2 regions of the Azovibrio sp. genome follow, and region 2 is predicted to be linked to the other one. Evidence: riboswitches for the same ligand, from Rfam matches in the RefSeq annotation. Region 2 holds a riboswitch; the other holds the start of a gene.

Evidence for each region. Region 2 has a riboswitch for cobalamin ahead of WBH99_RS03690 (energy-coupling factor ABC transporter permease). Riboswitches for the same ligand answer to the same signal wherever they lie in the genome.
Region 1: linked by a shared signal. The riboswitch ahead of WBH99_RS12515 (TonB-dependent receptor domain-containing protein) and the one ahead of WBH99_RS03690 (energy-coupling factor ABC transporter permease) in region 2 are both predicted to bind cobalamin.

Annotation. Positions count from the first base shown of each region.
Region 1 is NZ_JBASOH010000129.1:10,210-17,118, reverse strand. It holds partial or broken gene WBH99_RS12525 (ATP-binding cassette domain-containing protein) at 1-65, opposite strand, end outside; gene WBH99_RS12520 (FecCD family ABC transporter permease) at 62-1,051, opposite strand; gene WBH99_RS12515 (TonB-dependent receptor domain-containing protein) at 1,061-2,908, opposite strand; cobalamin riboswitch at 3,029-3,236, opposite strand; gene WBH99_RS12510 (hypothetical protein) at 3,462-3,659, shown strand; gene WBH99_RS12505 (cell division protein ZapA) at 3,662-3,991, shown strand; RNA gene ssrS (6S RNA) at 4,030-4,213, shown strand; gene WBH99_RS12495 (energy-coupling factor ABC transporter ATP-binding protein) at 4,356-5,186, opposite strand; gene WBH99_RS12490 (hypothetical protein) at 5,179-5,739, opposite strand; gene WBH99_RS12485 (energy-coupling factor ABC transporter permease) at 5,736-6,386, opposite strand; gene WBH99_RS12480 (hypothetical protein) at 6,417-6,884, opposite strand.
Region 2 is NZ_JBASOH010000036.1:41,518-48,426, forward strand. It holds gene WBH99_RS03665 (sirohydrochlorin chelatase) at 1-13, opposite strand, end outside; gene cobM (precorrin-4 C(11)-methyltransferase) at 10-807, opposite strand; gene WBH99_RS03675 (energy-coupling factor ABC transporter ATP-binding protein) at 808-1,674, opposite strand; gene cbiQ (cobalt ECF transporter T component CbiQ) at 1,671-2,405, opposite strand; gene WBH99_RS03685 (energy-coupling factor ABC transporter substrate-binding protein) at 2,413-2,763, opposite strand; gene WBH99_RS03690 (energy-coupling factor ABC transporter permease) at 2,760-3,431, opposite strand; cobalamin riboswitch at 3,525-3,744, opposite strand; gene WBH99_RS03695 (EAL domain-containing protein) at 3,892-6,576, shown strand; gene WBH99_RS03700 (DUF4124 domain-containing protein) at 6,606-6,909, opposite strand, start outside.

The sequences.
Region 1 (6,909 bases), on a different contig from region 2:
TGGGTGCAGACCTCGTGCGCGCCGATGCCGACCGCCAGCGCCCGGGCCAGGAGCAAGGCGCTCATCGATATTTCCCGGTGCGCGTGAGCAAAAACAAAAAGATCGGCACCCCGAGCAGGGCGGTGAGCACCCCCACCGGCAGTTGCTCCGGGGCGATCAGGGTGCGGGCCAGGGTGTCGGCGGCCATCAGCAGGGTGCCGCCGGCCAGCACCGCCGCCGGCAGCAAGAGGCGCTGGTCGTTGCCGATCGCAAGCCGCGCCAGATGCGGCACCACGAGGCCGATGAAGCCGATCGAACCGGCGCTGGTGACGGCGGCGGCGGTGGCCAGCGCCGCGATGAAATACACCAGGGCGCGCAGGCGGCCCACCGCCACTCCCAGGGTCTGGGCGCTTTCGGCGCTCCGGGCGAGCAGGTTGAGCTCCCGCGCAAAGGGCAGGGCGAGCAACAGGGCCAGGGCGAGAAAGCCGAGCGTGGGCCAGGGAGAAAGGCTCTGGGAGAGGTCGCCCATGAGCCAGAACAGCATGCCGCGGAGCTTCGATTCCGGCGCCAAAGAGAGCATCAGCGCCACCAGGGCGCCGCAGCCGGAGGCGACGATCACCCCGGTGAGCAAGAGCCGGGTCTGGGTCCAGCTGCCATCGCCATGGGCGAGGCCAAACACCAGCATGAGGGCGCCCAGGGCGCCGGCAAAGGCGAAACTGTCGATGCCGAGGCCGGAAAGCCCGAGCAGGATGGCGGCCAGGGCGCCCACCCCGGCGCCGCCGGAAATGCCCAGCACATAGGGATCGGCGAGGGGATTACGCAGCAACACCTGCATCAGGGCCCCGGCCAGGGCCAAAAGGCCGCCGCAGGCAAAGCCGGAAAGGGCCCGGGGCAGGCGTAATTGCAGCACCACCTCGGCCGCAAGCGAAGATTCCCCGCCCGCGAAACCGGCCAGCAACTCCAGCGGGCTGACGGCCACCGAGCCCGCCAGGAGCGCCGCGCCCAGGCTCAGGCCCGCCAGGAGCAGGAGAGCGGTGAGAACGAATAGCGCGCGGCGGCGGGAAGAGGGCATGGCGAAAGCTTACTTCGGGGCGTAACGCAGGCCGAGAAAGAAATTGGCCCCCTCGGTGGCGTAGTCCTGATTGAGGACATACTTCCGGTCAAACAGGTTATTGACCCGGGCAAACAGGGACCAATCCGGGTCGAGGCGGTAGCCGGCCTGCAGGTTCACGAGGGCGTAGCCGCCGAGTTTCTGGGTATTGTTCACGTCCTGATAGCGCTTGCTGCTGGCCTGCCACTCCAGGTTCCAGTCGAATCGTCCATGACGGCGGCCCATGGCCAGGCTGCCATGCTGGCGGGAGCGATAGCGTAGCACCTTGTCGAGTATCGTGTCCCGAGGGTCCTGGAAATCGGCGCTGGCTTTTACATCGAAGCCCTGCAGCTTGCCCGCGTAGGCCAGGGTCAGCCCTTCGAGGCGCGCCTTGTTCACGTTCGCGGGCAGCCAGATCCAGCTGCCGGGCGCAACGGGGGCCCAGGCGATCAGGTTGTCCACATCGTTACGGTAGGCGGTGGCGGAAATCTGGTGCTGGCCGCTTTCATAGTGCAGGGCGAGTTCCCGGTTTTTGGCCGTTTCCGGTTTCAGATCGGGGTTGCCGGCATCGGGCCAGTAGAGATCGTTGAAGGTGGGGGCCTTGAAGGCCGTGCCGTAAGAGGCATGCAGCCGCAGCCGGTCGTCGATCTGGTAGCCATAGGCGATGAAGCCGGTGTTCTTGTCGCCGAACTGGGAGTTGTCGTCGCGGCGCAGATTGAATTGCAGGCGGTGCTTCTCGAAGCTGCCGTTCCAGCCGGCCAGGAAGGAATTGATGCTGCGCCGGTTGTGGTCATAGGGCTGATCGCCGGAAACCTTTTCCTGCAGCCGCTCCAGGGCCAGCAGCGCCGTGCCGAGCGGCAGGCGCACATCGTTCTGCCACTGATACTGGGTTTGTTCGGTGCGGATCTTGCCTGTCCGGGCGTGGTTCATGAACTGGCGCGAGTCATCGCTGCTGCGTCCCAGGCGCAGCGTGCTGCTCCAGACTGGATTGAGGCGATTGCGGCTGTAGAGGCTGTAGGCCGCATTGTTCTGTTCCTGATGGTAGTCGGCATTGGCTGGCGTGGACCAGGGGCCGCCGGCGTCGTAGTCGTTTCTTCCTTCGCTCGCCAGGAAGTTCAGGCCGATCTCATGGTCCTGAGCAAAAGTGTAGGCAAGGCTGCCGCTGGCGCTGCTGTTGCGATGCCCATCACGGTCCCGGTTGTAGGAGGCATTGTCCGGATTGTTGATGGAGTTGAAGCCGCGTGTCTGCTGATTTGCCAATTGCAGGGCATAGCTCAGATTCTGCTGGCTGCCGGAAAAGCCGGCACTGACGGCGCTGCCGTCATGGCTGCCGAAGCCGGCTTCGGCCTTGGGCCGCAGCGGGCCGCTGCCCTTGCGGGTGAAAATCTGGATGACGCCGCCGATGGCATCGGAGCCATAGAGGGAGGAGGCGGCGCCCCGCAGGATCTCGATGCGCTCCACCTGCTGCAGGGGCAGGTAGCTCCAGTTGGCACCGCCCATGGTGGCCGAGCCAAAGCGCATGCCATCGATCAGCAGCAGGGTGTGGCCGCTATTACTGCCGCGGAGATAGACATTGGCCACGGCGCCGGGAGCGCCGTCGGCCTTGATCTCGATGCCGGGCTGGCGGGCGAGCAGCTCGGTGATGCTGGCCGCGGGGCCGGCCGCTTCAATCTCCTGCGGGTCGATGACGGTGACGTCCGAGAGCAGTTCATTGGCGCGCATGGCTTGCCGGGTAGCGGTGACGACGATGGTTTCCGCTTCCTCGCCGGCCCGGGCGTGGAAAAAGGGCAGGGCGAGCAGGCACAGGGCCGCCGCCAGGGGCTTTTGCTTGAAGGACATGGTGTCTCCCGTTCCGGTCTGCGTCCCCGCAGGCTGGAACAATGATGGGCTGGAATCGCCAGGGGAAGACCATGGGGGAAAGAAACGGAAAGGATTCCGGCACCGCCACCCCGCGGTACTTCCATCGGTTCGCATCGAGGCCGGTATCCGGGCTCGCAAGTCTTGATCCGTCGCCTTCCCAGGCGTGTTGCCCAGTGGCGTGATGACGGACCCGCACTTACTTACCGTTGCGGGGGCAGCAGCGGCTTGGTGTCCAGGGGACACGCACCGCTTTCCCGTTTAACCGCTGGCGGAATCCGCCGGCGGCACCTGATGTGAAATAACCGTCCCGGAGGACGGCGGCGCGCAGTGTAGCACGGACCCCGGCCGCAGCGCAGCACCTTCCCGGCCCACCTCCCGGCCCACCTCCCGGCTCGACTGCCGGCTCGACTGCCGGCTCGACTGCCGGCGCCAACTTCTTGCGCCGCCTTCTCGGGCCAGGCCGGCTGAATCCCCTGCAGAACATGCGCTTGCTCCTTGACCCTGCGCAGATCCAGCCTCTATAGTGCGCGCCATGGAAATGGAACTCGAAGCCCTGGCGGGCAAGGTTGAAAAAGTGGCAGCCCTCGTGGGCCGGCTGCAGTCCGACAACGCCGATCTGAAACGGCGTCTGGTCGCCCTGGAGGCCGAGCGGGACAGCCTGTTGCAGAGCATGGAGCAGGCGCGCAGCCGGGTGGAGGCACTGATCGGGCAACTGCCGGAGGAAGAGTGAGCATGGGCACTGAAGCCGATTTCCTGGATGTGAAGATTCTGGGGCGGGAGTACCGCGTGGCCTGCCCCGCCGGCGAGCGGGAAGCCCTGCTGGCAGCGGTGCAGCTGGTGGACGGGAAAATGCAGGACATCGCCCGGAAGACCCGCAACACGATGCCCGAGCGGGTAGCGGTCATGGCCGCCCTGAACATTGCCCACGAGCATCTGAGTGCGCAAAAAGGCGAATCTGCCGATTCCGGAAAGTCCTTTGACACGGCTGACGTGAAGCGTAGAATCGAAGCCATGGACACACGGCTGGATGCCTTGCTGGCCCAGCAGGAACTGGATATCTGAGTTTCTGCCAGGCCTTCCAGGCAGGTCGTTTCCACCAGTGTCCCCTGCGGTGTTCGTCAAGGCCATATATTCCTTGAACCAATGCTTGCGTGGCATCGGCTGCGGACCTCGAGGTTGATGTTGTGAGCGGCTCTTCTAGCAGCCGCACCTGATTCAACTGGAAAGCGGCCATTCTGGACCCTCGGTTCAGGATGCCGGTCTGACGGCACTCGCGGGGGCCAGAAACACAAAGGGCGACTGAGGTCGCCCTTTGTACGTTCTGCTGTACGTCCTGCGCTTTGTACGTTCTGCTGTACGTTCTGCCCTTTGTACATCCTGCATCCTGCGTCTGGAACGCGTCTGGAACTCGAAGCCGCATGGGATTTCAGGCGGCTGGGTCCCAGTCATGTCCATGCAGGTGGCTATGCAGATGGCAGTGGGCCGGGCCACCGTGGCGGTGCCGGTGGCGGTGGGCGAGGCCGGCTCGTTCCAGTAGTTCCAGGTCGGCCAGGGCCTGGGGCAGGGGGCCATCGAACAGGAGCCGGCCGCCCTCGCCCAGCACCAGCGCACGGCTGCCCAGTTCGGCGGCCAGGCTCAGGTTGTGGGTGGTGATCAGGGCGGTCTGGGGTGAATCGAGCAGGGTGTCGACCAGCCAGCCACTGGTCCGCGGGTCGAGGCTGGCGGTGGGCTCGTCCAGCAGCAGCAGGCCAGGTTCCAGCACGAGCAGGCTGGCCAGGGCCACCTTCTGCTTCTCGCCGCCAGAAAGCTGGAAAGGGGGGAGCGTGAGCAGCGCTTCCAGGCCCAGGGCGGCCGCCCAGCGGGCCACCCGGGCGGGTACCTTGTCAAGGCCCAGGAGCCGGGGGCCGTAGGCGATTTCATCACTGACGCTGGGGTTGAACAGCATGGCTTCCGGGTGCTGGAACAGCAGTACGCAGTCACGCCGGAAACGTCGGGCCAGCTCCCGGGTTTGCAGGGCCTCCGGGGTGATGGCCTCGGTGCGCCAGCGGATGCTGCCCTGGCTGGCGGGCAGCAGGCCATTCAGCAATTTCAGCAGGGTGGATTTGCCGCAGCCATTGGCTCCCAGCAGCACCGCCTTTTCGCCCGGCGGCAGCTGGAAGGAAAGGCCGTCGAACAGGGTTCGGGTCGCGCCTTCCGGGGTTTTCCAGAGGTAGTGCAGATTGCGGACTTCAAGTACGGCAGCGCTCCGTTCAGGCATCGAAGGCCCCCCGGGAGCGCAGGGCCTGGCTGGCTTCGGTGCTGGCGGCCAGGGATTTGTCCAGCACGGTGATGGCCTGGCTGGCGCCATGCCGGACCCGGGCCCGGAGCCCGGCGGGTTCCGGGTGGCGGCTCATGAAGGCGAGGCGGAAGTCGGCCAGCAGGCGCCGGCAGGTTTCGATCTGGCCCAGGGTCAGGGCCAGGATCAGGGTGGCCGTGGGCCAGGGGGCCAGGGCCTGGAGCAGATTCACCCGGCGCACCAGCCAAAAGCCGAGGAACACCATGAGCAGTACGCGCAGGTTCATGATCAGCAGATAGGTCCCGCTGCTGCGGCCCTGCCAGGCCTGGAGCAGCAGGTAGCCCAGGCTGACCGAGAGGTTGAAGATCAGGATGGCCGCGAGGCTCTTCTTGAGCAGCGCCCAGCGCTCGCGGCCGGTAAGCAGCAGCGCCAGGCCGAGCAGGCCGGCCAGCAGCCCCGGATGGTGCACGAAACCGAGGGCCACCAGAGCCAGCGCATAGGCAGCCAGGAGGAGGCGCGGGGAGCGGCGCTTCATGGCGAAGGGAGGCGCCAGCCCCGCTGTCTGGCATGGCGCCAGACCAGGAGCGTCAGCGCGGCTTCCCCCGGGCCGATGAATAGATGGGGAATGAGCAGGGCGGGCAGGGTGATGGACCAGCCGAAGGGAAAGAACAGCGGGCTGCCGTCCGCCTGGCTGGCCAGCAGGGGTTGAGCCCCCAGTACCAGGGCCAGGAGCAGGGCGCCCGTCATGACGGAGCCCCAGGCGGCCAGGGCCACGGCGGTGCCTTCGTGGATGGGGCGCAGCAGGCGGAACAGCAGCAGGGCCACGGCGCCACCGGCCAGCCCCAGCGCCAGGGCGTTGATGCCGAGTGTGGTGATGCCCCCGGCGCCGAACAGCAGGGCCTGCAGCAGCAACACCCCGCTATAGGCGAGAAAGGCCGGCTTCAGGCCAAACAGCAGGGTGAGCAGGGCCACTCCCAGGACATGGCCGGAGCTACCGCCGGGTAGCGGGACCATGACCAGCCCCAGGCCATAGGCCAGGGCCGTGAGCATGGCCAGGCGCGGCACGGTGGCTTCATCCAGGTGCCGGCGCAGGTCCCGCGCTGCCCAGGCCCAGGCGCCGATGGCCAGCCCCCAGGCCGGGATCCAGGTCTGAGGCGAGAGGAAGCCGTCGGGAACGTGCATGGAGTCAGCAGGACGGCGGGGGGCGGTGGCTCATGGACGGGTTTTCTTCTTGCGGCAGGCGAAGAACTGGTAGAGGCCAAAGCCCCCCAGGATCAGGGAGAAGCCCAGAATCAGGCGGGAGAAGTGGTCCAGGCCCGGAGCAGGCCCGGTGGTTGCCGTGCTGTCGGCCGGCGCCACCTGAAAGCGCTGGTCCACTCCGTGGCCGTCGGCGGTATGGGCCTTGAGGCGCCACTCCCGGGTGTCGCCGGGCAGGAATGCCACCCGGCCCTGGGCGTCGGTGCGCCCGACCTGGGCGGGGCTGTCGGCGTTGCCCGGATAGAGTTCGTAGGCCTCGAAGGCGAAGGGCTGGCCGTCGGCATACTGGAGCTGGATCAGGCTGGCCGGGGCCGGACTGACCTGGAGATGGATTTCATGGGCCGCGACGCGGCTGGCCAGCGTGAGACTCAGCAGCAGGGACAGCAGGACGAGGGTGGCAATGCGCATGAGGGTCGGCAGCATGGGGAATCCTTTAGAGGGATCCTTA
Region 2 (6,909 bases):
TGTCGGTTTTCATGCGGGATTCTCCGGGGCCAGTATGGCTTTACGGAAACGATGGCCAAAGACCGGGTCATACAGTTTCGAACGCACCAGGTCCGGCCAGTCGGCGGCGCCCAGGGTCGGACTGGCAACAATCATGGCCTGGCTGCCGATCTTTCCGGCCTGACACTTCTGCTTGATGTCGGCCAGGGTACCCCGGACGACCTTTTCCTCGCCAGGCCAGGAAGCCTTCTGCACCACCAGCATCGGCGCCGTCCCGGGCCAGCCGGCCGCCAGCAGCGCCTCCTGCACCTTGTGCAGCAGGGTGATCGACAGGTAGATGCAAAGCGTGGTCTTGTGCGCCGCCAGGGCCTCCAGTTCCTCTCCCGGGGGCATCGGGGTGCGCCCCGCCACCCGGGTCAGGATCACGGTCTGGGTCACCTCCGGCAAGGTCAGGGTCTCTCTTGCCGCCGCCATAGAGGCCATCGCCGAAGACACTCCAGGCACCACAGCCCAGTCAACGCCGGCAGCCGTGAGGGGACGGGTCATCTCGATCAGGGCACCATACAGGCCCGGGTCGCCGGTCTGCAGGCGCACCACGGTGGCGTGGCGGTGAGCGGCATCTAGCAACCAGTCCGTCATTTCCTCCAGGGTCATGTCCTTGGAGTCGCGGATTTCGCAGTCCGGTGGGGTGTAAAGGTTTGCCGCCTGATCCACCAGGGAGCCGGTGAACAGCACAGCCCCCGCCGCTTCCAGCAACTTGCGCCCCTTGACGGTAATCAGGTCGGGATCGCCGGGACCTGCGCCGACAAACCAGATTTTTCCAGGCATTTAATGATCTCCACCGGGTTCAAACTCAAATTTCGGACAATTCGTCCGCAGGACGGCCTGGAGTGCGGCCAGGCTGCGCGGCACCGGCACACCGGCCAGCAGTCCCCGCTCGACCAGGCTGCGATGCAGGGCCACGACCGCCGGCAGGGGCTGCCCCGCCGCCAGCAGTTCACTGCTGTACTCGGGCAAAGCCAACGCCGCAAAAGAGGCGACACAGCCCCCCCTCTGCAGCAGGTGAATGGCATCGGCCCAGCGATAGGCAAAATCCACATCGTGAGTGGACAAGAGCAGGGTGACGCCCCGCCCGGAAAGGGAATCCAGCACGGTCAGCAGTTCTTCCTGCATGGCCGCGTCCAGCCCTGCCATGGGTTCGTCCAGGAGCAATAACTCCGGCTCCATGGCCAATACTCCGGCGATGCAGATCCGCTTTTTCTGGCCATGGCTCAACTGCTGCACCTGGCGACCGGCCAGGTCGGCGAGCCCCACCGCCTGCAGGGCCTCGACCGTGCGGCGGCGCACTTGTGCCGCATCCAGCCCAAGATTGAGGGGGCCGAAGGACACATCCTCGAAAACCGTTGCTGCCAGCAACTGCTGATCCGGATTCTGGAATACCAGGCCAACCCGGCGACGCAGGGCAGCCAGGCCAGCCCGACTGTAATCCAGGGCCCGCCCATCCAGCAGCAAGCCCCCCGAACTGGGGCGCAGGAGGCCATTGATATGCTGCAACAAGGTGGTCTTGCCGGAACCATTGGCACCCAGCAGCGCATTGCGACTGCCCGGGAGCAGCACCAGGGAACAGTCGGCCAGACCATGACTGCCGTCCGGGTAACGATGACCAAGGGCACGGATTTCCAGCAGGGGCCTCATACCGATTCTCCTGCCACAGCAGCCAGCAGGCAGATGCCCGCCAGCAAGGCAAGCCAGCAGTCGCGTCGGGCATGCACAAAGCCGGCGGACAGAAAGCGCAATCCCCCCTCCCCGTTACGGGCGGCTGCAGCCAGATGCAGACCCAGAGCCTGATGCCAGACCTGCACCAGCAAATTGGCGGCCAGCAGCCCCAGGGATTTCAGGCTCTGCCGCCTCGAGGCATGTCCCAGACGGGCCTCCTGGGCCTTGCAGGTCGCACGGACAGCGGCAGTCAGCACGAACAGCATGCGATAGGCCACCACCATCAAATCAAGCAAGGCATCGGGACACCGCAGTCGGCGCAGCAAGCCCACCAGGTCCGGCAAGGGAGTGCTCAGCACCAGGAACAACAGGGCGGACAGGGCCGCCAGGGAGCGCCCTGCCAGTTCACTGATCCGTGCGCCGGCATCCGGGGCCCAGTGCCAGCCTGCCTCCGGCGTCACGGAAAACAGCAGGGACAAGCTGCTCAGCGCCAGAAAACCCAGAGGCAGCAAAGCCACCCGCAGCCACAGCCTCCCGGGCACCCCGGCCCCCAGTACCGCCAGCAAGGCGAACAACAGGGCCAGCATCAGGGCAATCACGGGAGAACCCGCCAGAAAGGCTGCCAACAGGCCGGCCAGGGTAAAACCAGCCTTGGCTTCGGGGGCAATCCAGCGCCAGCGGTTGCCATAGGCGGCAGTGTCGATCAGCACGCCAGGCTCACTCCCGTTCACGCTCGGAGGCTGGGCGCTGCCACAGCAGGCGTTCGCGCATCACAGCACCGCCCAGCCAGAAGCCGAGAAACCCGGCCCCAAACGCCGCCTGCAAGGCAAACAACAAGGACTCCACCTCGCCCCCTGGTGGTTTGAACAGGGGATCGAACCAGGGTTCATAAGCAGGCACCATGGCGACAATGGCCGCCTGGGCCTTGCCGTCAGCCCCGGCAAAAGTCTCCGGCTCCTGGCCCTCTGCTCCCAACACCGGGGCCAGCATCAGGGATGCAGGCAAAACCAGGGGCAAAATCAGGATCAGCAAGGCCAGCAGGGACAGCAGCAGGTTCTGGCGCCTCATGCCTTTGCCTCCGGGGTATGCAGCAGGGGCAGGCGGCGCAACTCATCCGCATTGAAACGGCGCAGGGCATTGACGATCATCACCGTCAGCAGTCCCTCGACGATCGCCAAAGGAATCTGGGTGAGGGCAAAAATCCCGGCAAACTTGGCCAGGGCGGCACCAACGCCCCCTACTGGGTCGGGAAAAGCCAGGGCCAGCTGCAAGGAGGTCATCCCGTAAGTTGCCAGATTACCCAGGCTGGCACCACAGAAGACAGCAGTGGAAAGGCCCAGGCCCCGGGTCAGGCGAAACACCCCGTAGGCGACACAGGGGCCCACGACCCCCATGGAAAAAAGGTTGGCTCCCAGGGTGGTCAGCCCCCCATGGGCCAGCAACAGTGCCTGGAACAAGAGAACCACAAAGGCAACTGGCACCATGGTCAGAGGGCCGAACAACAGGGCCCCCAGGCCGACGCCCGTAGGATGGGAACTGCTACCCGTCAAGGACGGCAGCTTCAAGGCAGAAAGAACAAAGGCGAAGGCGGTCGCCACACCGAGCAGCATGCGCTGTTCCGGTTGCTCCGCCAGCCGACGTTTCAGTTTGACAATGCCCCAGACCAATACCGGAGCCGATGCCGCAGTCCAGCCCAAAGCGTGCTGAAACGGCAGGAAACCTTCCATGATGTGCATAAAAACCCTCACCCGAGTCAGGAGAAAGCATCATGCCAAAGGTATGGACGGAAGGCGCAGAATGAAAATGGCCCTTCCCCACCCCGGGGAATGATGCAACATCTACTTCGGGCCGGTCTTCTGGCTTGCCCTCATCCTTCGCTATGCCTTCCCGTGCAAGAACACAGTGGCGTGGAAATAGCGTCGTCAGGCTTACAGCAGCGGGGGCTGCGCCGGAATGGCTGAATGGCAAACATTCAGGGACACCGGACTTCCCGTTTCACCCACCCGCCATAAACTGCTGGCGGCAGGCACCCGAAGTCCGGGATTGTAACCTGAACTGGCGGCACGACAATATCTCGCCAGCGCAGCGCAGAAGCCAAAACAGGGGCGTCACCTGCCTTTATACTTCGAACTTCGCAACAAGCCGTCCCCACAAACGAGGGCCCTGCCCTGATTCGACTTGCACCAAGGACCTCTCATGGATAACGCCGAGGAATACGCGGCCAGCCCGATCCACTGGCACACCGGCGGCCTGGGCCATGGCACGGGGCGGGCGCTGGAGCGAAGCACCAACCAGGTATCCGGAACCCCGGCCGCCGCTCTCATCGACATCCAGTCCCTGCGTTCCCTGCTCGATGGCCTGACCCGGTTGACCGGCATCCCCACCGCCCTGCTGGACCTGGAGGGCAACATCCTCCAGGCCGCCGGCTGGCAGAAGGCTTGCACCGGCTTTCACCGGGCCGTACCCAGCTCCTGCGCCAACTGCACCGAAAGCGACCTGTTCCTGGCCCGCCACCTGCGCAAAGGGGAGTTCGTCGATTACAAGTGCAAAAACGGGCTCTGGGACGTGGTCACTCCGGTCTTTGCCGGGCAAGCGCACCTGGGCAACCTCTACTGCGGCCAGTTCTTTTACGACGACGACAAGGTGGACGACGCCTTCTTCACGGCTCAGGCCCACCACCATGGCTACGACCCGAAAGCCTATCTGGCCGCCATCCACGCCATGCCCCGCTTCAGCCGCGAACAGGTGCGTCTGGCCATGGGGCTGATCGTCAATCTGGCTTCCTATCTTTCGCATCTGTCCCTGACCAATCTGCAACTGCAGGAAAGCCGGGCCCAGATGGAAACCCTGCTCAACACCCTGCCGGACCCGGTCTGGATGAAAGATCTGGCAGGCCGCTTCCTGACCTGCAACCAGGCCATGGCGCGCATGATGGGCGCCCCCATCGCGGAACTGATCGGCAAGACCGACCACGACTTCATGCCCCCGGACCTGGCCGACTTTTTCCACCAGAAGGATCGGGAAGCCTTCGCCGCCGGGACTTCCCGTACCAACGAGGAGTGGCTGCCGCACGCGGAAAGCGGCGCAACGATCCTGCTGGAAACCATCAAGACCCCCGTGTCCGACCTGAACGGCAAGCCCATCGGTGTGCTCGGCATCGGCCGCAACATGACCGAGCGCAAACGCGTGGAGGATGAGCTCCAGCTGATGTCGCGCGTGTTCTCCAATAGCGGCGAAGCCATCTTCATCACCGATGCCGACAACCGCATCCTGGCGGTGAACCGCGAGTTCACCCGGCTCACCGGCTACAGCCAGGCAGAGGCGATGGGTGAAAGCCCCGACATGCTCTCCGCCGGCAACACGCCCCCCGAGGTGTATCGGAAAATGTGGGCCACCCTGGCCGCCGCCGACGCCTGGCAAGGTGAGCTCTGGTACCGGCGCAAGTCCGGCGAGATCTACCCCAAACGCCTCTCCATTTCCGTGGTGCGCGATGGCGACGGCCGCATCACCAACTACATCGGCGCCTTCGAGGACATCACCGACCGCAAGGCCGCCGAGGACAAGATCCGCTACCTGGCGCATCACGATACCCTCACTGGCTTGCCCAACCGTTTCAGCCTGTACGAACGCATCGAGCAGAGCATGGCGTTTACCCGGCGCCTCGGCGAATCCCTGGCCGTGATGCTCATCGACCTGGACCGCTTCAAGGCCATCAATGACACACTGGGCCACAATGTCGGCGACCAGTTGCTGATCCAGGTGGCCCAGCGGCTGGAACGCACGGTGCGGGGCAGCGACATCGTCGCCCGCCTGGGCGGTGACGAATTCGTGGTGGTGCTGACCGGGGTGGATGACGCCGATGCCAGGGTCAAGGTCGCCGAAGTGGCCGCCAAGATCGTCAGGCAGGTGGCCATGCCATATGACATCGCCGGCCAGGAACTGCACACCTCCCCCAGCATCGGCATCTGCTTCTACCCCCAGGACGCCAGCGCGACGGACGAGCTCATCAAGAACGCCGACATCGCCATGTACCACGCCAAGGCCATGGGGCGCAGCAACTACCAGTTCTACACCGAACCGATGCGCGCCCAGGTCAGCCAGCGGGTGAGCGCCGAACAGGAACTGGAGCAAGCCCTGGAATCAGGCCAGTTCCTGCTCCATTACCAACCCCAGGTCGAGCCTGGCAGCGGCCAGGTGGTGGGGGTGGAAGCCCTGGTGCGCTGGCAGCATCCGACCCGGGGCCTGGTCCCGCCGCTGGACTTCATCGAACTGGCCGAGGAAACCCGGCTCATCATCCCCCTGGGCCAGTGGGTGCTGTACGAAGCCTGCCGGCAACTGAAAGCCTGGCACGAGGCCGGGCTGGATCAGCTGCACATGTCGGTGAACCTGAGCCCTTACCAGTTTCAGGACGAAAACCTGCCCGAACGGGTGCGTCAGGTCCTCGCCAGCACCGGCCTGCCCCCCGCCCGCCTGCACCTGGAAATCACCGAATCCATGGCCATGAAGAATCCGGAAGCCACCGTGCGGATGATGCAGACCCTGAACGAAATCGGCGTCAAGCTGGCCCTGGATGATTTCGGCACCGGCTATTCCTCCCTGGCCTACCTGAAGCTCTTCCCCATCCACATCCTCAAGATCGACCGCTCCTTCGTGAAGGACATCGAGACCGACGAGAACGATGCGGCCATCTGCGAAATGACCATGCTGCTGGTCCACAAACTCGGCCTCCAGGCCGTCGCCGAAGGGGTGGAAACCCAGGCCCAGCTCGATTTTCTCCGCCGCATCGGTTGTCAGTGGATTCAGGGCTACCTGTTCAGCAAGCCCTTGCCGACGCCCCAGGCCTGGGAATTCCTGAGCACCTTCCGGCTCGCCCCGCACTGAAGCCCGCTCCGCCCCTGCCGCGCAAGGTCTCAGTCCCGCCCCTCGGGCGACGGCTCACGGGGAGGCGCCTTGGGATTTCCCGGCGGATGGGCCGGCGCGAACCTGGGCTCGGTCGCCGGCTTGATGAGGCCGCGTGATGGCGCGGCAGCGCGATGCTCACAGTCCCCCCCGACGCAGTCCGCCTGCCGTCCCGGCGCCATGGCACCGGGACGGTGCGCCGGCGGCAGCACCGGCACGGCAACCGCCGGGCGCTCCGGCAACGTCGCACCATGGCAGCTGGCAATGGCGCGGGCTTTGTCGTGACCGGAATCGGGCTGACGTTCGACATTGATC